One region of the Leuconostoc sp. BM2 genome, then DNA from elsewhere that is predicted to be linked to it. Evidence: predicted binding sites of a transcription regulator. Region 1 holds the regulator's gene; the other holds the start of a gene.

The links. The regulator LexA, encoded in region 1, represses DNA repair genes until DNA is damaged. The targets are predictions, from matches to a motif close to CNAACANNTGTTNG.
Region 2: a site for LexA is predicted at 1,592-1,605, ahead of recA (recombinase RecA). Genes of this name have one in related genera too.

Annotation. Positions count from the first base shown of each region.
Region 1 is NZ_MOWQ01000002.1:10,075-30,486, forward strand. It holds gene BMG01_RS01145 (zinc-binding alcohol dehydrogenase family protein) at 1-78, opposite strand, end outside; gene BMG01_RS01150 (hypothetical protein) at 75-866, opposite strand; gene lepA (translation elongation factor 4) at 850-2,703, opposite strand; gene BMG01_RS01160 (Gfo/Idh/MocA family oxidoreductase) at 2,853-3,902, opposite strand; gene glyS (glycine--tRNA ligase subunit beta) at 3,954-6,011, opposite strand; gene glyQ (glycine--tRNA ligase subunit alpha) at 6,099-7,040, opposite strand; gene BMG01_RS01175 (DUF805 domain-containing protein) at 7,368-8,486, opposite strand; gene frr (ribosome recycling factor) at 8,554-9,099, opposite strand; gene pyrH (UMP kinase) at 9,099-9,824, opposite strand; gene tsf (translation elongation factor Ts) at 9,979-10,854, opposite strand; gene rpsB (30S ribosomal protein S2) at 10,962-11,738, opposite strand; gene BMG01_RS01200 (GIY-YIG nuclease family protein) at 11,884-12,159, opposite strand; gene BMG01_RS01205 (tRNA1(Val) (adenine(37)-N6)-methyltransferase) at 12,162-12,920, opposite strand; gene BMG01_RS01210 (1-acyl-sn-glycerol-3-phosphate acyltransferase) at 12,982-13,620, shown strand; gene BMG01_RS01215 (YneF family protein) at 13,630-13,863, opposite strand; gene lexA (transcriptional repressor LexA) at 14,123-14,761, shown strand; gene pyrE (orotate phosphoribosyltransferase) at 14,791-15,426, opposite strand; gene pyrF (orotidine-5'-phosphate decarboxylase) at 15,427-16,122, opposite strand; gene BMG01_RS01235 (dihydroorotate dehydrogenase) at 16,141-17,058, opposite strand; gene carB (carbamoyl-phosphate synthase large subunit) at 17,108-20,287, opposite strand; gene BMG01_RS01245 (carbamoyl phosphate synthase small subunit) at 20,298-20,412, opposite strand, start outside.
Region 2 is NZ_MOWQ01000001.1:97,810-102,271, reverse strand. It holds gene yfmH (EF-P 5-aminopentanol modification-associated protein YfmH) at 1-37, shown strand, start outside; gene BMG01_RS00585 (RodZ family helix-turn-helix domain-containing protein) at 52-939, shown strand; gene pgsA (CDP-diacylglycerol--glycerol-3-phosphate 3-phosphatidyltransferase) at 951-1,532, shown strand; gene recA (recombinase RecA) at 1,672-2,826, shown strand; gene BMG01_RS00570 (response regulator transcription factor) at 2,910-3,596, shown strand; gene BMG01_RS00565 (phosphate ABC transporter substrate-binding protein) at 3,777-4,462, shown strand, end outside.

The sequences.
Region 1 (20,412 bases):
GCGATCAAAACCAATCGCCGTCATTTTATGTTGACGTCCAATCGCCCATATACTTTTAATTTTGTCTAATATATTCATTCAGCTAACCCACTATTCAAAATATTATTTAAAGTGTCTTTGGTAATTTGATATTCTGGCTTGAAATTTTTTGTACGATACAACAACTCGATCGTAGCAATTTTGTCTGATGAAGTCGGCAGCTTATCCTTTAGGACGCGATCCCAGTTGTTGGCAACCATTGCATATTCAACCAATCGCAGTTCTTCCTGCGTTAGCTTACTAGCGGCTGACTCATTCTTTTTAATTTGTTCATCCACATACTTTTGTACCAACGCTTGACCTGCTGGTAAGCCAATCGGCTTTACTTGATAGGTCACTTTGGCATTGTGATATTTGTCAAATTTCACCGCAGTTATCTTGAAGTCACGATCACGTTGCAACGTTTCCAAATAACGTTGTGACAAGGCAGCCATAACAGATGATTTTTGATATTTAGTACCAGAAAAAGTAACCGAATCAGCTACTTTTTGATCTGATTGTAATGCTTTTTGAATGCTGCTAGCAATTTCAGCTTGCCATTTTTTTGTCGTTAAATTAACAACACTTTGCTTGTTATTAGTAGATGAATCACCTGTTAATCCAAATTCTAAAGCCGTTTTGGCATCTTTTTTAACTACTTGTTGCCGTGTCGTTTGTGAAACACCATCAACACCAAAAACTATTCTAGCAACCACGCCACTCACAACTAAAATCATCACAGCAATCGACAACGATGCCAAAATGATATTGGGTTTTATCAGTTGGCGCTTTTTGGTGGACCAATTACGCTCAACACGAGAACGATTTTGTTTAGTTTCCTCTGGCATATTGGGCATCGTCCTCCGTTTTGAGTACGGCCATGAAGGCTTCTTGTGGTACATCTACCGTACCAACTGATTTCATTCGTGCCTTACCACGTTTTTGCTTATCGAGCAATTTAGCACGTCGGTCTGGATCACCAGTGTGAATTTTGGCAGTAACATCTTTACGATAGGCCTTGATATTTGTTCGCGCTAATATTTTAGCACCAATCGCCGCTTGAACAGGAATTTCAAAGTTTTGACGCGGAATAATCCCCTTTAACTTTGAAGTAATGATTCGCCCACGCTCTGCCGCAAAATCACGATGAACTATGAAACTCAAGGCATCCACTTTCTCGCTATTTAACAAAATATCAATTTTGACCAAATCAGATTGGCGGTATGCTGATAACTCGTAATCCAATGAAGCATATCCGCGTGTACTTGACTTTAGTTTGTCGAAAAAGTTAAATATAATCTCAGACAGTGGCATATAGTATTTGACATTGACACGAGTTTCATCCAAATACTCCATCGTGTCAAATTCGCCACGCTTTCGCTGTGCCAACTCCATTACTGCACCGACATAGTCATTGGGTACCATAATTTGAGCATGAACATACGGTTCTTCAATCGTTTTAATTTTTGATGCCTCTGGCATTTCAGAAGGATTTTCAATAGCAATTGTTTCGCCTTCTGTTGTGGTAACTTTATAAGTTACTGATGGTGCAGTCGTAACCAGATCAAGTCCAAATTCTCGCTCTAGTCGCTCTTGAATCACGTCCATGTGCAATAAGCCAAGGAAACCAACACGATAACCAAACCCCAGTGCTTGTGAAGTTTCTGGTTCAAACGTCAATGCGGCATCGTTAAGCTGAAGTTTCTCGAGCGCCTCTCGTAAATCAGTATATTTAGCATTATCTGAAGGATACAACCCTGAATAGACCATTGGTGTCATTGGCTTATAGCCTGCCAATGGCTCACTGGCTGGATGATCAACTAGTGTAATCGTATCACCTGAATGTGTCGTATGAATATCTTTAATCGCTGCAGTCAAATAGCCTACATCACCCGCCATCAGGTAATCACGCTTTTGCGCATTTGGCGACATTACGCCGACCTCCGTGACCTCATATTCAGCCCCAGTATTCATCATACGAATTTTATCACCGGGCTTAACGATTCCCTCACGAACACGCATGTTCACTACCACTCCACGATAAGCGTCATACGCAGAATCAAAAATCAATGCCCGAAGCGGTGCGTCAATTTCACCTTCTGGTGCGGGTAAGTCTGCCACAATTTTCTCCAATAATTCTGGAATTCCAATACCTTGCTTTGCTGAAGCTAAAACCGCATCAGATGCATCAATACCAATGACGTCTTCAATTTCTTGTCGTACTTTTTCAGGATCAGCTGCGGGCAAATCAATTTTGTTGATGACCGGTAGAATCTCTAAATCATTTTCAAGCGCTAAATAGACATTGGCCAGCGTTTGTGCTTCAACGCCTTGCGCAGCATCAACTACCAAAATTGCACCTTCGGCAGCAGCCAAAGCACGCGAAACTTCGTAGGAAAAATCAACATGCCCTGGTGTATCAATCAAGTGAAAAATATAAGTTTCACCGTCGTTTGCATCATAATGAACTTCAACGGCATTTAATTTAATCGTAATGCCACGTTCACGTTCCAAATCCATTGTATCTAACAATTGATTTTGCATATCGCGTTCTGCAACCGTGTGCGTTTGCTCTAAAATTCGATCCGCAATGGTTGATTTACCATGATCAATATGTGCAACAATCGAAAAATTACGGATATGCTTTTGTCGTTCTTTTAATTGTGTTAAATCTAGTTCTGTCATAATTGGCATTTTTCTTTCAGTTTTATGTCTATTTAATTTTACCATAAAGGTCGCAATTACTTTCGACTCAGCTTTGATATATTTAGTGAAATAAGCGCCAATTTTTAATAAAAAAAAGACCCAATTACTTAAGTCTTTTTCATTCAATATTAAAACTTTAAAATATGTGGCCCAGTAGTCTGAAGACCACCAGATAGCAGCCTCATAACAGTAATCATTGTTTCATCAGATACTAACTTTGGTTTACCATTAACTAGTGTTTCATAGACCGTGTCATAAATACGGCCATAGTCGCCCTGAACGCTAGGTATATACTTATCAATGCGATCGCCACTCTGATTATAATACACTAAGTGACCAAAATTCTGTGGGGCGTCACTACCAAATCTTGGACTTCCAGGCATAATACCCGTCTTTAAGTCATTTTCTTGTTCATCAACGGTATATTTGATGAATTTACCTTTTGTGCCTCTTAGTTGCCACTTTGGATATTGAATCGTAGCTAACTCGGTCGTCTGAATAGTTGCTTTAAAGGATTCTGGATAAAACAAATTGACCTCAATTTGGTCTTCTAAATGACTTTCAAGCACACGTGTTGCGCGTAAATCGTATACAGCCGCTTGTGGCGCCCCAAACAAACTGACAACTTGGTCAATTAAGTGAACACCATGACCAAATAGAGAGCCGTCAATCGCAGACCCTTCTAATTGACCATCCAGAGGACGATAGTGATCCATGTGAACTTCTAGGTCCGTTAATCGCCCCAAGTAACCGTTAGCAATTACTTGCTGTACCGTCAAAAAGTCGCTGTCAAATCTTCGACTTTGAAAAGGCATTAAAAATAAATTATTTTCCGCCGCCAGTTTAACAAGTTCTTCTGCCTCCTCAACACTGGCAGCCATCGGCTTATCCACTAACACGTTTTTGCCTGCTTGTAATAATTGTTTTGTAACTTGATAATGACTTTGTGATGGTGTCACAACAACCACTAAATCCAAACTATCATCAGTCACAATGTCTTCAATATCTGTCGTAAATATTGTGCCAGTTGCTTCAAGTTCAGCTTGTTCAGTTGGCTTTTTTCCAAGCGTTGGCGTTACGACACGTGTAACCCTAAATTTATCTTGTCGTAACTTTAAATAAGGTAAATGGTAGCGATTGGTACTTTTTCCGAAGCCTACAAAAGCAATATTTATCATCATGAGCCTCCAGTCATTTTATACTTCACTATAACACATAACAAAATATATTTACTTAATGACGATTTGCGTCAAATCTCCTAATCCGTTGGTGAGTCGTTGTATAACGTTCAGCTGAGCATATCGATTATCTTTAACAGATTCATCTTCAGCGTTAACCATTGTTTCATCAAAATAAGCTGCGATTGGTTGTTGCAATTTTGCCAAAGCCACGTAGAGATTTTCTGCACCATCATGCATCAAAGTATTTAAATCAAGCGTTAACGTTGCTTGATATAGGTCTTTTTCAGACTTATTTTCAAATTTAGCAGGATCAACCGTCGCATTAGTTACTTGCTTTACAGCTAAACGATCCACACGAGTCAACGCCTCAATTACATCTCGGAAGCCGGCATCACTACTATGTTGGGACAAGACTTCAATTCGCTGACTAATGTATACAATATCTGCTCTTTCAACATTGCCTAATCCAGCAGTGACAATGTCTTGACGTATTCCAGCATCTAGTGACAATTTGCGAACACGATCCAACATGAAATCAACAACCGTCGTCAAATCAGTTTCAGCTACCACACCTTGCTGTTGCACAAAGTCGGCTAACAAAGGTTGTAAATCAATATGCCAATTTTTATCCACCAATGTACGCACGATGCCGGTAGCCGCACGTCGCAAGCCATAAGGATCATTAGAACCACTTGGTATTAGTCCAGCGGCAAAGAATGTCACAATGCTGTCAAGTTTATCTGCAACGGCCAACAAAGCGCCTACTTCAGATTGTGCAACATCACCATTGGCTGAAGTTGGCATATAATGTTCTCGAATGGCTGTTGCAACCGCATCATTTTCGCCAAAAAGCTTGGCATAATGTTCGCCCATAATGCCTTGAAGTTCATCAAACTCACCAACCATGCCGGTCATCAAATCAAATTTATAAATTTCTGATGCGCGGGTCAAATCAGACTGCTGTGTGGCATCAAACTTCAAAGCAGTCGCCATTGCTGAAGCCAAAGCACCAGTTCGTTGCATGTGTTCATACACAGTACCAATTTTTTCATGGAAGACTAACTTTTTAACTTTAGTCATGTAATCAGAAATTGATTTGGTTTGATCTTCATGATAGAAGAATTCGGCATCTTCTAACCTTGCCACCAACACTTTTTCATTTCCCGCAATAACATTGTCTAAATGTTCACGATTACCATTTCGTATTGACAAAAAGTGCGGCAATAATTGTCCTTTTTCGTTCGTCACAAAGAAGAAACGCTGATGTTCACGCATTGATGTAATCAAAACTTCATCTGGAATTTCCAAATATTTCTCATCGAAACTGCCTGCGAAGGCTGTCGGCCACTCAACAATATTATTGACTTCTTCTAATAAATCTTGCGCCGCATCGGTGTCAAGTTGCAGAACCCAACCATTAGCTTCAGCAATTGTATTCAACTGTGATCGAATTTCATTTTTACGCACTGTGGCATCAACAACAACATTAGCACTTTGCAACGTCGTCACATAATTATCCGCAGAAGTGATTTCAATATGTTCTGAAGATAGGAAACGATGACCACGTGTAAAACGATCTGTGGCAATATCCAACACATTGAAAGAGATAATCTCATTATCCAATAATGCTACGAGCCAACGAATAGGTCGAACATACAAAAAGCTGTGATTAGCCCACTTCATATAAGTTGAAAATTTCATTTGGGCGACAACTTCATCACCAATTTTAGCTAAAATTTCATTTGCTGCTACACCAGCAGTATGTTTTGTTAGCCAAACATATCCATCTTTAATTTCAAATGCTTCAGGATTAGCACCTTGACCACGTGCAAAACCTAATGCTGCTTTTGTCCAATTACCGTTTTCGTCTTGTGCGCGGTCAACAGATGGCCCGCGCTTTTCTTCGCTCAAACTTTCTGATGTTTCAGCGACATCTGTCAGAACAACAGCCAAACGTCGTGGGGTTGAATATGGTTTAATATCACCGACTGTTAAGCGATGCTCTGATAAGAATTTCTTAGTTCTTTCAATTAACTGAATTTCTGAACTAGTTACCAAATGAGCTGGTATTTCTTCAAGTCCAATTTCTAATAAAAATGTTGACATTAATTATTCTCCAATTTAAATTGTACGACAACCATCTTTTATAAAAGTTTTAGGATGGGAGTACATGGTTTTCAACATTAACTTTCGTTAAGCTTTTTTGATTGCATATTTGCCATTTTCACCAAGATACTTATCGCGTAACTGTTCATCTTTCAGCAGTGGAAATCCCAGTTTTGCACGTTCTTCGATAAACACTTTCGAAACTTTTCGAGCCATAGTACGAATTCTGTGTAAATAACCAGCACGTTCAGTGACAGATACTGTACCTCGTGCATCTAGTAAATTAAAAGTATGCGATGATTTTAAGATATAATCATAGGCTGGGTGAACAAGTCCTAACGCAAGTAAACGTGTGGCTTCCGCTTCAAATTCATCAAAATGCTTGAGTAGCATAGCTTGATCAGATTCCTCAAAAGCGTACTTTGAGTGTTCGTATTCAGGTTCTTTAAAAATATCCCCATATAACACGCCATTGCCCCATTCTAAATCATATACCGTCGGCACATCTTGAATGTATGATGCTAAGCGTTCCAGTCCATATGTGACTTCAGCAGTGACAGAGTCAACTTCAATACCACCAACTTGCTGGAAATAGGTAAATTGGGTCACTTCCATGCCGTCTAACCAAACTTCCCAACCAATACCAGCAGCACCCATTGAAGGGTTTTCCCAGTTATCCTCAACAAAACGAATGTCGTGTTCCAATGGTTTAATGCCAAGTGCCTCCAGTGATCCCAAATAAAGTTCTTGGATGTTTGCAGGCGAAGGTTTCATCACAACCTGAAATTGATGATGTTGAAAAAGACGATTTGGATTGTCACCATAACGTCCATCAGCGGGACGGCGTGATGGTTGTACATAAGCAGCATGCCAGGGTTCTGGGCCATTTGCACGCAAAAAAGTGTAAGGTGACTGTGTTCCTGCACCCACCTCATTATCATAGGCCTGCATTAAATTTGCACCCTGTTTTGCCCAATATTGTTGCAATGTCAAAATAATATCTTGTAATGATAACTTTGTATCTGTCATGTCTTAATCCTTTGTAGTTTGAAATATGAGATGGTGTCCATCACATTATACGAATAAAATTGATATTTTTCTTTTATTTTTGATGAACCAACTAAATTAGTTCCCCTTGCAAACCCCTTTCTGCTCAGGACACAAAAAGCGTCCTAATGCCAAAATTAATTGACATCAGGACGCTATAACGCGCGGTTCCACCTGATTTCCGAGTTATAACTCGACACTCGATAGTTATTGTCGCTCCACCAACGCCACTTGGTTTCCTCACGATTCAAACTTGATACTGTTATTATGACACGTCGCTAGAGTATTCGTCAAGTGAATTTCTAAAAATTATTGTGATTGATATGTTTCACCAATTGTTGCAACAATCAGATTAAGCAATGCCTGACTTGGCGCAATTACATATATGACTCGAATATGTCCATCAGACATATGCCACTCAAGGTATGCCATATTCTTCACCTTAGCACTATTAGGTGACTCATAGGTCCCATCAATACGCAAAACATTGATAGTCGGAAAATTAGACAATGTTAACTGTGATTGTCCTACGACCTTTTGAAATGAAAAACTTGAAAAATCAACACCCCATCCTTGGCCCTGAGTACTGGTTAAAATCATAACTTGTTGCGTTTGTTGCAGCCATTGTAATGATGACGCGTCTTGTTGCCAGTTACCCTTGACCTGAAAATGCCCAAAATCCGAATCCCCTATGACATCAACTGGCAATTGCCGATAGGCTTTAGTGGCAGAATCATCTGGCACATCGACTATGGATTTATCAGGGATTTTAGATGAGACTGATGACGACGATGACGGTATGCGCTCCGTCGATGAAGATAATTCCGCACTATTACTAGTGTCAGATTCTGTGGTTCGCACTGTATTTTTTTCGACTTTCTGTTGTTTAAACACAGCATGCACCAGTGCTTTTTTAACATCCTGCCTAAACACAGAGCCAGCAGGCAATTGCAAGCCAATGGACAAACTAACCATAATAGCAAACCCAATGCCATAATATATTTTTTCTATTCTTGATAACAATGGTGTCCAATAAGCCGAACGCCTAGAAACCAGAAATACGAGCCATCCAAAATAGATCAATAGGACAAGTAAAACTAATATTGCGCTACGCAATTCAATTGAAATCTCAATGGCAATCCAAAGTAACGATGGACTTAGCAGGACAAACATAACCTGATTAATTGAAAACCCAGTATCACGTAAACGTCTAATGAACAACGAAAGACTTGGAATAAACAACACAATAAGAACGGCTGCATCAACTTTCAGTACCAACCAAAACGAGTTGCTGACTGTCAGTGTGACGAAACCAATAATCACTAATATTAAATCATTAACGACATGAATCCAAAAAAAATCTAATCGATAGGCACCACTATGAAAATCAAGCGCCTCTCGCCAAAATTTAAAATAGCGCCTAAACATTTTCCCTCCAAACAAAAAAACTTGGTAAAATACCAAGTTTAAAAGTTATTTCAGTATGACATAAGAATTAAATTGTTAATAATTCTTTTTCTTTTTCAGCTGCAATGCCATCAATTGCTTTAATATTTTCGTCAGTTAGCTTTTGCGTTTGATCTTCTGCCTTGCGAGCGTCGTCCTCAGGCATTTCTTTATCCTTTTTAATGTCATCCATGATGTCACGACGAACATTGCGGACTGAAACCTTGGCTTTTTCTGCTTCAGCTTTAACTTCTTTAGCTAATTCTTTACGACGTTCTTCTGTCATTTGCGGAATCGCCAAACGCACAATGTTACCATCGGAAGCAGGATTCAACCCAAGATCTGACACATTAATTGCATGAACAATTGCTTCCAAAGCACTTTTATCGAAAGGTGTAATCAGCAAAATGCGCGCTTCTGGCACCGAAATTGACGCCACTTGATTTAGGGGTGTCATGGCACCATAATACTCAACTTCAATACGATTCAAAATATTTGGATTAGCTCGACCTGTACGGATATTTGCCAATTCACGTTGTAAAGCTTCCTGTGCCCCTTGCATCCGCTCTTTAGCGTTTGTTAAATCAAAAGTCATTATTTTTCTCCTGTTACTGTGGTTCCAATAGGTTCACCAAGCACAACACGCTTGAGATTACCAGGTGTATTAAGATTGAACACGACCAATGGCATATTATTATCCATTGAAAGAGAACTTGCCGTTGAATCCATTACCTTCAACCCTTTTTGCAAAATTTCCAAGTGAGTCAATTCTGTAAATTTAACAGCATCAGCGTTTTTATTAGGATCTGAATCATAGATACCATCAACGCCATTTTTACCCATCAAAATAGCATCAGCATTGATTTCGTTAGCACGCAATGCTGCTGTAGTGTCGGTAGAGAAGTATGGTGATCCAGTACCGGCGGCGAAAATAACAATACGTCCCTTTTCTAAATGACGTATGGCACGTCCACGGATATATGGTTCTGCGATTTGTTGCATAGTAATTGCTGTCTGAACGCGTGTTTGAACGCCAGAACGTTCTAAGGCATCTTGCAATACTAGGGCGTTCATCGTAGTTCCCAACATACCCGTGTAATCAGCACGTGAGCGTTCCATACCAACTTTAGAAGCTGGTTCTCCGCGCCACAAGTTGCCACCACCAACAACAATTGCAATCTGAGTTCCCAAATCGTGAACTTCTTTCAGTTCTTCGGCAATAGCTGACACAACGGCAAGGTCAATACCTTGTCCCTTTTCACCAGCCAAAGCCTCACCTGACAACTTAATCAAAACACGTTTGTACTTAATATCAGTCATGTCTAACCTCTTTTATTTGCTTATACAATTATATCAAAAATCAGGCAAAAATTCCGAAAAAAAAGTGCGTTATCAACAATAACGCGCTTTTCATATAAATAATGATGGAGATTAATCAATACTAGATAACAATCATCCCACACTGAAAAATCAATTAACCTAGTTGCTTAGCAACTTCTTCAGCCAAATCTGTCACTTTTTTCTCAAGCCCATCACCGACTTGGTAGCGAACAAATGACTTCACAGAACCATTTTGTGAAGCAATAAATTGAGCGACTGTTTGATCACCATTTTTAACGAATGGTTGATCCAACAATGAGATTTCTGCCAAGAACTTTTTGATACGACCATCAACCATCTTTTCTTTGATGTTGTCTGGCTTACCTGCCAAATCTTCTGAAGCCAATTGTACTTCTTTTTCCTTGGCAACAACTTCTGCTGGTACTTGATCATCTGAAACATATTGTGGTGCAATAGCGGCAACGTGCATTGCAATATCTTTAGCAGCTGCTTCAGAAGCACCATCAACAACAACTAATGCAGAGATTGAACCGGCCAAGTGTGAATATGAACCAAAGTTTTCTGAGTCAGCTTTTTCAACAACTGTGAAACGACGTAAAGTAATCTTTTCACCTGTGATTTGTGTTGTACCCACAATTTTGTCGTTCAATGTTTGACCAGCTTCAACTTCAAGTGCCAAAGCATCTTCAACATCAGCTGGTGCGAATTCAACAATTGTATTAGCAACAGCACGCAACAATTCGTTAAATTCTGCGTTACCAGCAACGAAATCTGTTTCTGAATTTAATTCAATAATTGCAGCACGATTGTCCTTAACAGCAACAGCTGTCATACCTTCTGCGGCAACACGATCGCCCTTTTTAGCGGCTTTAGCCATGCCCTTTTCACGCAATAAGTCAATTGCCTTGTCTAGGTCGCCATCAGCTTCGACCAATGCTTTCTTAGCATCCATCATACCAACAGATGTCTTATCACGTAGTTCCTTTACTTGTGCAGCAGTAATTGCCATTATAGTGCTCCTCTAAAATAATTTAATGTATTTTAATTATAACATACTAAAATACCATTCCGCGTCCCAAACAGGTTCGCAAGGAACGGTATTTTTAAATCATATAATTAGTTATTGCCTTCTTCAACAATGTTAGCAATTTCTTCGATTGATTCTGTATTTTCGTCACCTTCAACAAATGCGTCTTCTGGTGCTGAATCTTGACCTTGACGACCTTCGATAACGGCATCAGCCATCTTGGCAGTAATCAAGCGAACGGCACGAATAGCATCATCATTGGCTGGAATTTTAACATCAACAACATCTGGATTAGCGTTTGTGTCAATCATTGCCACAACAGGAATGTTCAACATGTTAGCTTCCTTAACGGCAATTTCTTCTTTCTTAGGATCAACGACAAACAAAACATCTGGCAATCCAGGCATGTCCTGAATACCACCCAAGAACTTTTCCAACTTTTCGCGTTGCTTGTTTAACAAAACAACTTCTTTTTTAGGCAATTGCTCAAATGTACCATCTTCGGCCATTGCTTGCAAATCCTTCAAACGTTGGATACGTGTCTTAATCGTGTTCCAGTTAGTCAAAGTACCACCCAACCAACGGTGGTTGATGTAATATTGACCGGCACGTGTTGCTTCTTCAGCAATAGCATCAGAAGCCTGCTTCTTTGTACCAACAAACAAAACATTTGCACCGTCAGTTGAAGCATTACGGATGAAGTTATAGGCTTCATCAACCAACTTAACTGTCTTTTGCAAATCGATGATGTGAATACCATTACGTTCCGTAAAGATATATTCGTCCATCTTTGGGTCCCAACGACGTGTTTGGTGACCGAAGTGTACTCCTGCTTCGAGGAGTTCTTTCATTGAAATAACTGCCATGATATGGCCTCCTAGGTTTTTCCGCCGACAAATTCGTGGTTCACGCTGACATTACTGCACCTACGTGTTCTCGTTTGTCGTGTGTATTTGTTGTTTTCCACAACAAGATATATTATACGGTATTTTTATATGTTTAGCAAGGACTTTATTGCCATACTTTAGTTACTTTGTGTGCCAATAAAAACATTTCTTTTTGAGGTCGTGTCAGCTTTTTAAAAGCTGCCTCTGCCTTTAATGCATCACTTTTAGTTTCAAATGATTCCTGATAAATCAATTGAAGTGGATGGCGGGACTTAACACGTGTAAATTTAGCACCCTTTCCCGCTTCGTGCGTCGCTAAGCGACGCATGACATTATCTGTAAAACCACCATAAAAATAGCCATCAGCAGTATATAAAACGTAAAAAAAATATGCTTTCATTATTACCAAGCCTTGCCATACAAAATGTTATTCATTTCGGGTGTGTAATCATTAGTCTCGTCGTATGCAATCAACGGCGGCAAAATTCGTACACCGCCTGGACGTCCTGATTTAATCGCTTCGATTAAAACCATATTTGCCTCACGACCAGCCTTACCATAGACAAATTGAACCCGCTTAATCATAAGTTTTCGTTTGGCAAAAGCTGCAAAAATATCTGCCAAACGGTCTGGTCGATGAACCATATAGAATTTACCATTATTTTTCAGTAATTTATTAGCAATTTGAGCTAAATTAGGCAAGTCGATTGTTAATTCGTGGCGAGCTAACTCATAGTGATGATCATGATTGGTTTTCGTGGTGTCATTTAAAGGAAAATAAGGTGGGTTACTGAGCACAGTTTCGACAGATCCCGGTTTGATGTCCTCAAAAATATTTTTCATATCCTTTTGTAGTACACTTACACGATCAGACATACCATTCAAATCAATACTTCGCTGCGCCATGGCTGCCAATTCAGGCTGGATTTCGACTAATGTGACGCGGCCACTCACTTTTGGCGCATAAAATAACCCCACCGCCCCAGTGCCAGCACCCAAATCAACAGCATGTCCCCGGCCTTTACCTTTAACATCTGCAAAATGTGCTAGTAAAATAGCATCAAGTGAATAGGAAAACATATCTGGATTTTGAATAATTCTAATATTTTGAGATGGTAAACCATCAATCCGTTCGCCGACTGTTAAACTTGGCTCTGTCATTTGCGTTTCTTCCCTTTTCTCGGTAAAATTAAATTTGATTTCGTTTATGAGGTGAATAAATATGAAATTTTACGACTTTCTTCGTGGTGTTGCCGTGGCTATTATTTGGACTATCAACGGCCGCATTACCTATATGAACCGCGACAAACTACCTAAAGAGGACAATTATGTCCTAGTTGGTCCTCACCGCACATGGTGGGACCCTGTTTGGTACGCGGTGGCTGCGTACCCCAAACACTTTATTTTCATGGCGAAAATCGAACTTTTTAAATTCAAGCCTCTTGCTTGGCTCATTAAGTCTGCTGGCGCTTTCCCAGTTGATCGCGAAAACGTTGGCCCAAGTGTCATCAAATACCCTGTACGTGAGCTCAAAAGTGGTAAAAGATCATTAATCATGTTTCCTTCAGGTTCTCGTCACAGTGACGACTTGAAGTCCGGCTCATTATTAATCGCGCGTATGGCCGGAAAGCCAATTGTACCGGCGGTATACCAGGGCCCAGTGAAGTTTAGCCAGCTCTTTAAACGTCATAATACCACAATTAATTTTGGAGAGCCAATCTACATTGAGCGCGCCGATAAATTGAATGCTGAAAACATTGCCAAATATACTGACATCATGCAAGCAGCTTTTGATAAACTAGATGATGAAATCAATCCTGATTGGCACTATATTGATCCTAAAAGAATACAAAAAAAATAAGCTTAGCGCTTATTTTTTTTGCGCATTTGCACTTTGCTGTTTCATTTGAGCCATCATTTGATTTAACTTTTTTTGTGATGGCTTTTGACCCATTGACATCATCATTGACTTCATCATTTCTTCAGAAATTGGTGGATTCTTAGCCAAATAGTTTTTCATTGAACTACGTGCCAAGAAGAAACCACCAGCCAAACCAATCGCCAAGGCCAAAACTGCAATCAAGATTACAAGTCCTGTACTCATGTTTTTTCTCCTCATCGAATGTCTGATAACAATTATATCACAGCCGGTTAGTGCATGCCATCTAAAAAGTGAAGTTAATAAGTTTGCTTTTTAGCTTTTTTTTACACAGAAATCCACTAAAAATCATATAGTTTCTAAAGAAATTATAAATTTTCACGGCGACTTATTTGACATTTTCTAAAATCAACGAACACGTGTTTGATTTGTTCGTGTTTTTTGGGTATAATTGAGTTACTAATTATTAAGTAGGAACCCCATCATGGCAATTATTCAAGAAAGCAAACAAATACAAGTCTTAAGATTTATACATGAGGCCCAATCAACTAACGGTTTTCCCCCCACCGTTAGAGAAATCGGCGAAGCGGTTGGTCTGTCTTCCTCTTCTACGATTCATGGTCATATCGAGCGTTTGGTTAAAAAAGGATATCTCTTAAAAGATGCTTCAAAACCAAGAGCACGTGCCATTGAAATCACAGATGCTGGTCTAGAAATGCTGGGTGTTTCAATTACACCTGGTAAAATTCCTGTTCTCGGTGTTGTAACAGCAGGAACACCAATTTTGGCCGTTGAAGAAGAGGCAACAGAATTTTTCCCGATTCCTGACAACCTAATGCAATTTGATGGTGATTTGTTTATGCTCAATGTTCATGGCGAATCAATGATCAATATTGGTATTCTAGATGGTGACAAAGTCATTGTCCGTCGTCAAGAAAATGCTGATAATGGCGACGTTGTTGTTGCAATGAATGACAACGACGAAGCAACTGTAAAACGCTTTTTCCGCGAAGCAGATCACTATCGATTGCAACCTGAAAACGATGCAATGGCACCAATTATTCTAAAACAAGTTGCCATTCTTGGTAAGGTTATTGGTCTTTATCGAGACGCAATATACTAAAAAAAAATCGACATAATGTCGATTTTTTTTTAGTTTGCTTGCCATTTTTCTGGTTGCTTTTTCCACTCGTTTAGCGTCTCAATCTGGTCCGCAGCTAGATCCCCTCGACTAACAGCCAATGCCATTAATTGTGAATAAGTTGTCAACGATTTAAAGGTTAGATTAGCACTTTCAAAATTTTTTACACCAGCTAGCAGTTCGTATGAAAAAATGGACACAATGCCCAAAACATTGCCACCTTCTTTTTCAACTGCTTTTGCTGCAGCCAATACTGAGCCGCCCGTTGAAATCAAATCATCAATCAGCACTACTTTGTGATTTGTAACGTTTGCCCCCTCTGTTTGGCAACCTGCACCATGATCTTTTGGTTTTGATCGTACATAAATCATTGGTTTTTTTAATTGATCTGCCACCCAAGCTGCGTGTGGAATGCCTGCAGTGGCCACACCGCCAATAATTTCAACATCAGGATATGACGCTTTGATTAATTCTGTTAAGCCACAATAAGTGTTTTCTCGAACCTTTGGAAAACCAATTGTCATGCGATTATCAGTGTAAATCGGACTTTTAATACCCGACGCCCATGTGAACGGCGCCTCCGGTGAAAATTTAACCGCACCAATTTCAAGTAAATCATTGGCAACTTCATTTGCATAATCTGTCATTTAAAGACTCCATTCTTTCAATACTTGTTGGTATGCAGCAACTGGATCACTAGCTTTAGTAATCGAACGACCAACAACAAGTCCCGTTGCACCTAATTGTTTTGCCTTGACAGGGGTTGTGACACGCATTTGGTCATTTGCATCATCACCTGCTAAGCGAATTCCTGGGGTGATAGTTAAGAAATCTGATTGCGTGTTAGCTTGTATCATACCAGCTTCTAAAGGCGAACTAATCGTACCATCCACACCTGCGTTGTCAGCCATTTTTGCTAAGTGCAACACACTTTCCGCCAACGTTACTGTCGATTGGGAAATTTCTTGAACATCAGCTTCAGAAAAAGATGTTAATTGCGTCACTGCTAGTATTTTTAAGTTGTGACCTTTATTAGCAACTGCAGCAGTCATCATTTTAGCCCCGCCAGCCGCATGTAACGTTAAATACTGAACATCTAATTTTGCAATATTTGCAACTGCATGGCCAACAGTGTTGGGAATGTCATAAAGTTTTAAATCTAAAAAGATATCAAATCCTTTTTGGCGTAAATCTCTGACAAAATCCGGCCCTTCTGCATAAAATAATTCCATACCAACCTTGATCGCCGGCTTTTGGTCTAATTTTTTAAAAGGTTCTAAAAAATTCAGTGCCGTTTTACCATCTGGAAAGTCCAATGCAATAAAAACTGGTCGATTTATCATGTTTTTTCCCCTTAGTAGTCAACTTTTCTTGAACGTTCGCGTTACTTCTGTCACGTCCGTAAATCCATATTTATCAAGTGCCTTTGGTAATGCTGCAATGATATCTGTCATAACAGTTGGATTGGTTGCGATTGCAGACCCCACTTGAACGGCTGATGCGCCTGCCATCAAAAGTTCCAAAGCATCTTCAACTTGCGTAACACCACCTACCCCAATAATTGGAATATCAACAGTTTGCGCTGCTTCATAAACAAATCGTACAGCAATCGGATGAATAGCTGTACCTGATAAGCCACCAATTCCTCTCGCTAAACTCGGCTCACGTTTATCCAAATCAAGACTCATCCCGACTAATGTATTGATCAAGACCAAACCATCTGCACCCGCTAGTTCAACTGCCTTCACAATCGGCTTAATATCAGTGACATTAGGCGACATTTTGGCATAAATTGGTTTCTTAGTAACTTGTCGCATGGCAGCAATCACTTCAGCAGCAGATTCAGCACTCACACCAAATTCTATACCACCACGATCAACGTTTGGACAAGATAAGTTCGCTTCAATTGCAGATACAGTGTCAATGTCATCAAAATATTTTGTTAACCTAACATAATCTTGCACTGTTTCACCGGCAATTGAAAACATCACCGGTAAATTGCTATATTTTTCCGCTATTTTTGGTAAAAATTCTTTAATCACTTTGTTAACACCGGGATTTGCCAAACCAACTGAGTTCAAAATACCAGCGGGCGTGTTGATAATCCAAGGTTGAGGATTGCCTGCTCGTTCATCCAGAGTGGTTGTTTTAGTAACTAAAGCGCCCAAACGCTCGACTTCGTAGACATCATCAAGTCCATAATACACTGAACCAGATGATGGCATAATAGGATTTTTAAGACTTAAACCAGGCAAATTGACTGCTAAACGATTGTTCATTTTTTCTCCTAATAACAGCTCTCAGGCTGTTTTTATTAGTTCTTTATTATTATTGCATTTCTTTAACTGTAAAGCTACGTGACTCTAGGACTTCCAAAAACGCTTTAACTGTGTCCAGTGCCGTAAACAATGGCACGGCATTTTCGATGGCTGCATTTCGAATTAATCGCCCATCACTCTCTGCACGTTCATCAGCTTGGGTGGTATTGATGACAATTTGCAACTTTTGTTCACGCAATGCAACAACTGAATTGTTATCAGATTCTGAAATTTTATCTAAGATTTCGACTGGTAACGCATTAGCTGCGAGGTAACTACCTGTACCGGCGGTAGCAAAGATTGCAAATCCGAGATCGTTAAATCGTTGAGCTAGGGTCAGCGCTTCTTCCTTGTCAGCATCTGCGACTGTGAAAAGCACGTTACCATACTGCGGTACCTTAATATTTGAAGCAACAAAGGCTTTATACAACGCTTTTGGTAAAGTTGTATCTGAACCCATGACTTCCCCAGTTGACTTCATTTCAGGTCCAAGCAATGAATCAACATCTGGCAATTTAGTAAATGAAAAGATGGGTGCTTTGACATGAACCATGTCATCGGCTGGCACAAGACCTGTCTCAAATCCCATATCAGCCAATTTTTCACCTAGCATCACACGAGTAGCTAATTGTGCCAATGGCAGATGGGTCACTTTTGAAATAAATGGCACTGTACGCGAGGCACGAGGGTTAACTTCAATCACGTAGGCTGTATTTTCATGGATAACAAATTGCACATTCATTAAGCCAACTGTGTTCAATGATTTAGCTAAGTTAATGGCCGCGTTAACCATTTCATGTTGCACTTTTTGTGACAAATATTGTGGCGGATATACTGACATTGAATCACCAGAATGTACACCGGCACGTTCAATATGCTCCATAATACCAGGAATTACAGCAGTTTCACCATCTGATAGGACATCCACTTCGGCTTCCTGACCAACGAGGTATGAGTCAATCAATACTGGGTGATCATTAGAAACTTTGACCGCACGCTGCATATAATCTTTTAGTTCTTCGTCAGATGACACAATTTCCATTGCTCGTCCACCCAAAACATAAGATGGTCGGATGAGGACTGGATAACCAATTTCTTGAGCTGCACTCAAAGCATCAGCAACAGTTGTAGCTGTTTTCCCCACTGGTTGTGGTAATGCGAGTTGTTTAATCACTTGATCAAATGCTTCACGATCTTCAGCACGATTTAAATCTTCAACCGTTGTTCCCAAAATCTGAACACCATTATCAGTGAGCGGTTGCGCCAAATTAATAGCAGTTTGCCCACCAAATTGCACGACGACACCAATAGGCTGTTCTAAATCTATCACATTCAAAACATCTTCTAATGTTAAAGGTTCAAAATACAATTTATCAGACACAGAAAAATCCGTAGAAACCGTTTCAGGATTAGAATTCATAATAATCGCTTCATATCCTGCGCGCTGAATTGCTTTCACCGCATGTACAGTTGCGTAATCAAATTCCACACCTTGACCAATTCTAATGGGACCTGACCCTAAAACAATCACACTTTTTTTATCAGAAACAACCGATTCATTCTCTTTTTCATAGGTAGCATAGTAATATGGTGTTTTCGATTCGAATTCAGCCGCTACGGTGTCAACCATTTTATACACAGGTAACAAGTGATTTGAATGGCGAAGTTGTCGTATTTCTGACATTGCCTGGTGCCAAATTTTTGCAATCGTGGCATCAGCAAAACCATTCTTTTTAGCATAATGCAAGTAATCAACATCATTGACATGCTCTGCTAATTCTTGCTCAATTTCAATAATATGCAATACTTTATCTAAGAAAAATTCATCAATCAAGGTTTTATCATGGATAGCTTCGAGTGAAATACCACGACGTAATAGTTCAGCAATCATAAATAAACGATCATCTCGCGCTGGCATAAGCGCTTGCATCAACGCTTCATCTGACAAATTATCAAAGGTCACATCATCAAATCCAACAGCACCAATTTCCAAAGAACGAACAGCCTTTAACAAAGCTTCTTCCATGTTACGACCAATAGCCATAACTTCTCCTGTCGCCTTCATTTGAGTGCCAAGTCGACGATCAGCTGAACTAAATTTATCAAAAGGCCAACGCGGAATTTTCACAACGACATAATCTAATGCTGGTTCAAATTCTGCTTTCGTTGTACCAGTAACCGGATTGATAATTTCATCTAGTGTCAAACCAACTGCAATTTTGGCAGCCATCTTAGCAATAGGATAACCGGTTGCTTTGGAAGCCAAAGCTGATGATCTTGAAACACGTGGGTTAACTTCAATGATGTAATATTTGTAAGATTTCGGATCTAACGCCATCTGAATATTAACGCCACCCTCAATTTTTAGAGCACGAATAATTTTCAAAGCTGCGTCACGCATCATTTGAACTTCACGGTCTGATAAAGTTTGAACTGGCGCCGTCACAATTGAATCGCCCGTATGAATACCGACTGGATCAAAATTTTCCATTGAAGCCACTACCAACGCATTGTCATTTGCATCACGCATCACTTCAAATTCAATTTCCTTGTACCCAGCAATTGAGCGCTCAATCAAAACCTGTGTAACTGGGGATAACTCCAAACCATTGGCCGCAATCGCTAGTAACTCTGAATGATTTTCTGCAATTCCGCCACCAGTACCACCTAAAGTGTACGCAGGACGTACAATGACAGGGTAGCCATGTTCGTCAGCAAATGCCATAGCTTCTTCAACCGTCGTGGCAATTGTTGATTCCGGAATTGGTTCATGTAGACGTTCCATTAAATCCTTAAATTCTTCACGATCTTCAGCTTCTTCAATAGCCGAAAGTTTGGTGCCCAATAGTTCAATATTTAAGTCATCTAAAATGCCCGCTTCAGACAAATCTTTAGCCATATTTAGGCCAGTTTGACCGCCTAATGTTGGTAAAATTGCGTCTGGTCGTTCTTTACGCAAAATACGTTCGATAAAATCAAGTGACAGCGGTTCAATATAAACTTTATCGGCGATTTCTGAGTCAGTCATGATTGTTGCTGGATTAGAATTAACCAGAATAACGTCATAACCCTCTTCTTTTAAACTCAAAGCGGCTTGTGTACCCGAATAGTCAAATTCAGCTGCTTGCCCAATCACAATGGGACCTGAACCAATTACCAACACTTTTTTGATGTCGTTACGTTTAGGCATTTTGAGTTGTCTACTTTTTTGCATCTGCAATCATTGTTAGAAAATCGTCAAACAAGTATTCTGCATCGTGTGGACCTGGTGCAGCATCGGGATGAAACTGAACCGAGAAAGCGTGATGATTTTTC
Region 2 (4,462 bases), on a different contig from region 1:
GGATGCTGTACTGCAACGGTTTGTGTTGCAAAAATAGGTTTTAGGACATTTATGAGTGAAACATTAACAAATCAAATTGGTGAACAATTAAAAGCTGCTCGCCAATCTAAAAATTTATCATTGGATGATATTCAGAATATCACCAAGATTCAACGTCGTTATTTGGTTGCGATTGAGGAAAATAATCTCAGCGTTCTACCGGGTGATTTTTATGTGCGTGCTTTTATTCGTCAATATGCTTTAGCAGTTGGTTTACACCCAGATGAGGTTTTGGGAGAAAAACCACCAGTGTCGATTTCACGTAGTAGTGATTTGAGTCGCGCGCACCAAGATGATGATGGTATTATGCGCGCTGGTATTGATCATACAATGACGGCCAAGTCAAGACTGTCCAATTTTATGCCGACAATCTGGATTGGTTTGTTGATTGTGATTGCATTGGCAGTGATTTGGTTTGTTTTGACTCATGTTGGTACTGGTACATCACAAAACAGTGATAGTGGGAATGTTTCAGTTTCGTCTTCGGCTGTACCGAAATCTTCGTCAAATGCTACATCGTCAAAAAAATCAAGTTCTTCGTCCTCTGCTTCCTCTTCCAGCAAGAAAAAGTTGGATTTAGGCTCTCCCGAAACAAATACAAGTCTACAAACAACCATTTTTAATTTATCTAACGAGAGCACAAAAAAGCATACTGTTGTGATTAAGGCACAGAGTACCGGGACAACTGTTAAGGTTAGTGATGGCAATAGCAATATATTATTAAATGAGACAGTTTCGGCTGGTAATGATAAAACAGTAGAGATTCCATCTGGTACAACTTCTTTCAATGTACAATTTACTAATGTTAGCAACGCAACTTTAACTGTGGACGGTGAAACTGTGCCAGTGGATGGTGCTACTACTGCCTTTTGGAATGTTTTATTTAATCTAAATAAATAGAAGGATTTTTCATGAATTTACCTAATAAATTAACAGTTTTTCGTATTATTTTAATTCCAATTTTTATCTTGTTATTAACATTGCCGTTGGATTGGGGAAATGTGAAATTGGCGGGTACTACAGTGCCCACCACATGGTTAATTGCAGCAATTGTATTTGCAAGTGCTGCAATCACGGATTTTCTAGATGGCAAAATTGCACGCAGTCAGCACTTAGTAACCAATTTTGGCAAGTTTGCAGATCCGTTGGCGGACAAACTGTTGGTAATGACAGCATTGATTTTTCTAACCAGCTTTGGCGTTGTACCGGCATGGATGACAGCAGTTATTGTGATTCGCGAACTGGCTATTACTGGTTTAAGGACACTAATTGTTGAAAATAATGGTCAAGTGTTGGCAGCGCAAATGCCCGGCAAAATAAAAACATTTTCTCAAATGTTTGCTATTTTCTTTTTGTATATTCACAATGCACCGTTTGCCACAATTGGCTTTCCAATTGGAGACATCTTATTGTGGGTAGCGGTAATATTCACGATATATTCTGGATTAGACTACTTTTGGCAAAATAGAGTTGTTTTCTCAGATGGTTTATAGTACGTTTTCAAAGCGCTTGAAGCGCTTTTTTCGTATAACAAAGTATGAACAAAAGATAACGAACAAATGTTCGAAAAAGACTTGCTTTTGATTCTAGAAACAGTTACACTAATCAAGTAAGATAAAAGGAGTTTGCCGCATGATAACAAAAAAGACGACAAAAAAAGATGACAAAGCTAAAAAGGATGGCCGTCAGGCTGCATTAAATGAAGCGCTAAAAAAAATTGAAAAAAATTTTGGTAAGGGCTCAGTGATGACTTTAGGAGACAATGCGCTGACGCAAGTGGAAACAATTCCTTCCGGATCTGTTAAGTTAGATATCGCGTTGGGAGTTGGTGGATATCCTAAGGGTCGTATTATTGAGGTTTATGGACCGGAATCTTCTGGAAAAACGACGATTGCGCTACATGCTGTTGCTGAGGTGCAAAAGCAGGGAGGCACAGCAGCGTATATTGACGCTGAAAATGCCTTGGATGTTAAGTATGCAGAGGCTTTAGGCGTTAAAAAAGATGAGCTATTGCTTTCTCAGCCTGACACGGGTGAACAAGGTCTAGAAATTGCTGATGCATTAGTTCAATCTGGTGCGGTTGATATGATTGTGATTGATTCTGTTGCTGCGCTGGTCCCTAGAGCCGAAATTGAAGGTGAAATGGGTGACGCACACGTCGGTCTTCAGGCACGTTTAATGAGTCAGGCATTAAGAAAACTTGCTGGTACGCTAAATCGTACAGGGACCATTGCTATATTTATTAACCAAATTAGAGAAAAGGTCGGGGTAATGTTTGGTAACCCTGAAACGACACCTGGTGGTCGCGCACTCAAGTTTTATTCAACGGTTCGTCTAGAGGTTCGTCGCTCGACACAAATTAAAGATGGTACTGATGTGACCGGTAATTTAACGAAAGTTAAGGTTGTAAAAAATAAGGTTGCGCCGCCGTTTAAGGTAGCAGAAGTAGATATTATGTATGGTAAGGGAATTTCACAGACTGGTGAAATTTTAGACTTAGCAGTTGATCAGGATATTGTTGATAAAGCTGGTGCTTGGTATGCATATGAGGGCGAACGAATTGGTCAAGGTCGAGAAAAAGCTAAGGATTACCTTGATGATCCTGATCATGCTGATTTGAGACAAGAACTTTATGTTAAGGTTCGGCAAGCATACGGTATTAATAATGATGGCGACAATGTTACTACAACCTCAGATGTGCCTGAAGAAAAGGATGGTGCGGTTAGTCAAACTGCAGACTTGGATTTGGGCATTGATGATGATCTAACAGATGAACCAATTGTATAAGTTATGTAAACATTTCGGAAAAACGCTAGGGCGTTTTTCTTTTTTTTGTTACAATGCAGATAATAGATTCCTTGGAGATTAACATGACTAAAATATTGGTTGTCGATGATGAAGTAGCAATTTCAACGCTGTTACAATATAATTTGGAACAAAACGGGTACGAAGTTACAACAGCAGGAGATGGTAACTCAGCTTATCAATTAGCAAAATCAGAACAATTTGATGCAATTTTACTAGATTTGATGTTACCGAACATTGATGGCATGACGGTTTTAAAACAAATTCGTCAGGATAAAATCACAACACCGGTAATTTTAGTGACAGCTAAAGGAGACGAATTTGACCGTGTCTTTGGTTTGGAGCTTGGAGCAGATGATTATATTACCAAGCCTTTTAGCCCGAGAGAAGTGATTGCCAGATTAAAAGCGGTTTTACGTCGCTCACAAACACCCATAGTTCAGTCAGAAGAAACAGTGATTACGATTCAAGATTTGAATATCAACGATGGTAAAAAGATTGTTACTAAGGCTGGTCAGAGTGTTGCATTGACGCCACGTGAATATGATTTATTATTGTATTTCGCCCAACGATTGGGCCGTGTGATTGATCGAGAAACTATTTTGACTGCAGTTTGGGGTTATGAGTATACCGGTGAAAGTCGCATGGTTGATATGCACATTAGTAATTTACGCGAAAAATTAGAAACAAATCCCAAATCACCAGAAATATTGAAAACGGTTCGCGGATTTGGCTATACAATGATTAGCTGACGGCCTAAGGCCGTTTTTTTGTGTAAACCTTTCTTTACAATTATTTACAGAAACACGACGAAAATGGGTCGCGATTCATAACAATAACACCGTATTATATAACTTGTAAACAAGGAGCGGCCCCCAAGAGCCTCTACTACGACCTTGTTTCATTACATAATCCAAAGGGAGAAGTACATCATGAACAAAAAAGTTGCAGGTATTATCGGAGGAATCGTTGTCATTGCGGCAGGGATTGCGTTGTATACCTCTGCTAATAACAAGTCAAGTGACAGTAAATCATCATCAACGTCATCGACGAAGGTTAGTGGTAAAGTGCTATCTTTGGGATCAACTGCTTTGCAGCCATTGGCAGAACAAGTTGCTTCCTCATTCCAAGATAAAAACCCAGATGTTACAGTAACAGTTCAAGGTGGTGGTTCAGGTGCTGGTCTTAGCCAAGTATCTGATGGGTCAGCGCAAATTGGTAATTCCGATGTTTTCGCTGAAGAAAAAGAAGGCGTTGACGCTAGCAAATTAGTTGATCACAAGGTTGCTGTTGTGGGTATTGCACCTGTTGTCAATAGCGATGTCCAAATTAGCAACATTTCTAAGACGCAATTACGTGAGATTTTCACCGGTAAAATAACTAACTGGAAAGACGTCGGCGGAAAAGATGAAAAGATCGTTGTGATTAACCGTGCAACAGGGTCAGGTACTCGTGCTGTATTTGAGAAAAATATCTTAGATGGTCAAAATGCAGTGCAAGCAACTGAGCAAGATTCAAATGGTACTGTTCAAAAAATTGTTAAAACTACACCCGGTGCTATTTCATATCTAGCTTTTGCCTACCTAGATGCTGATGGTATCAAGGCGCTTAACTTGGA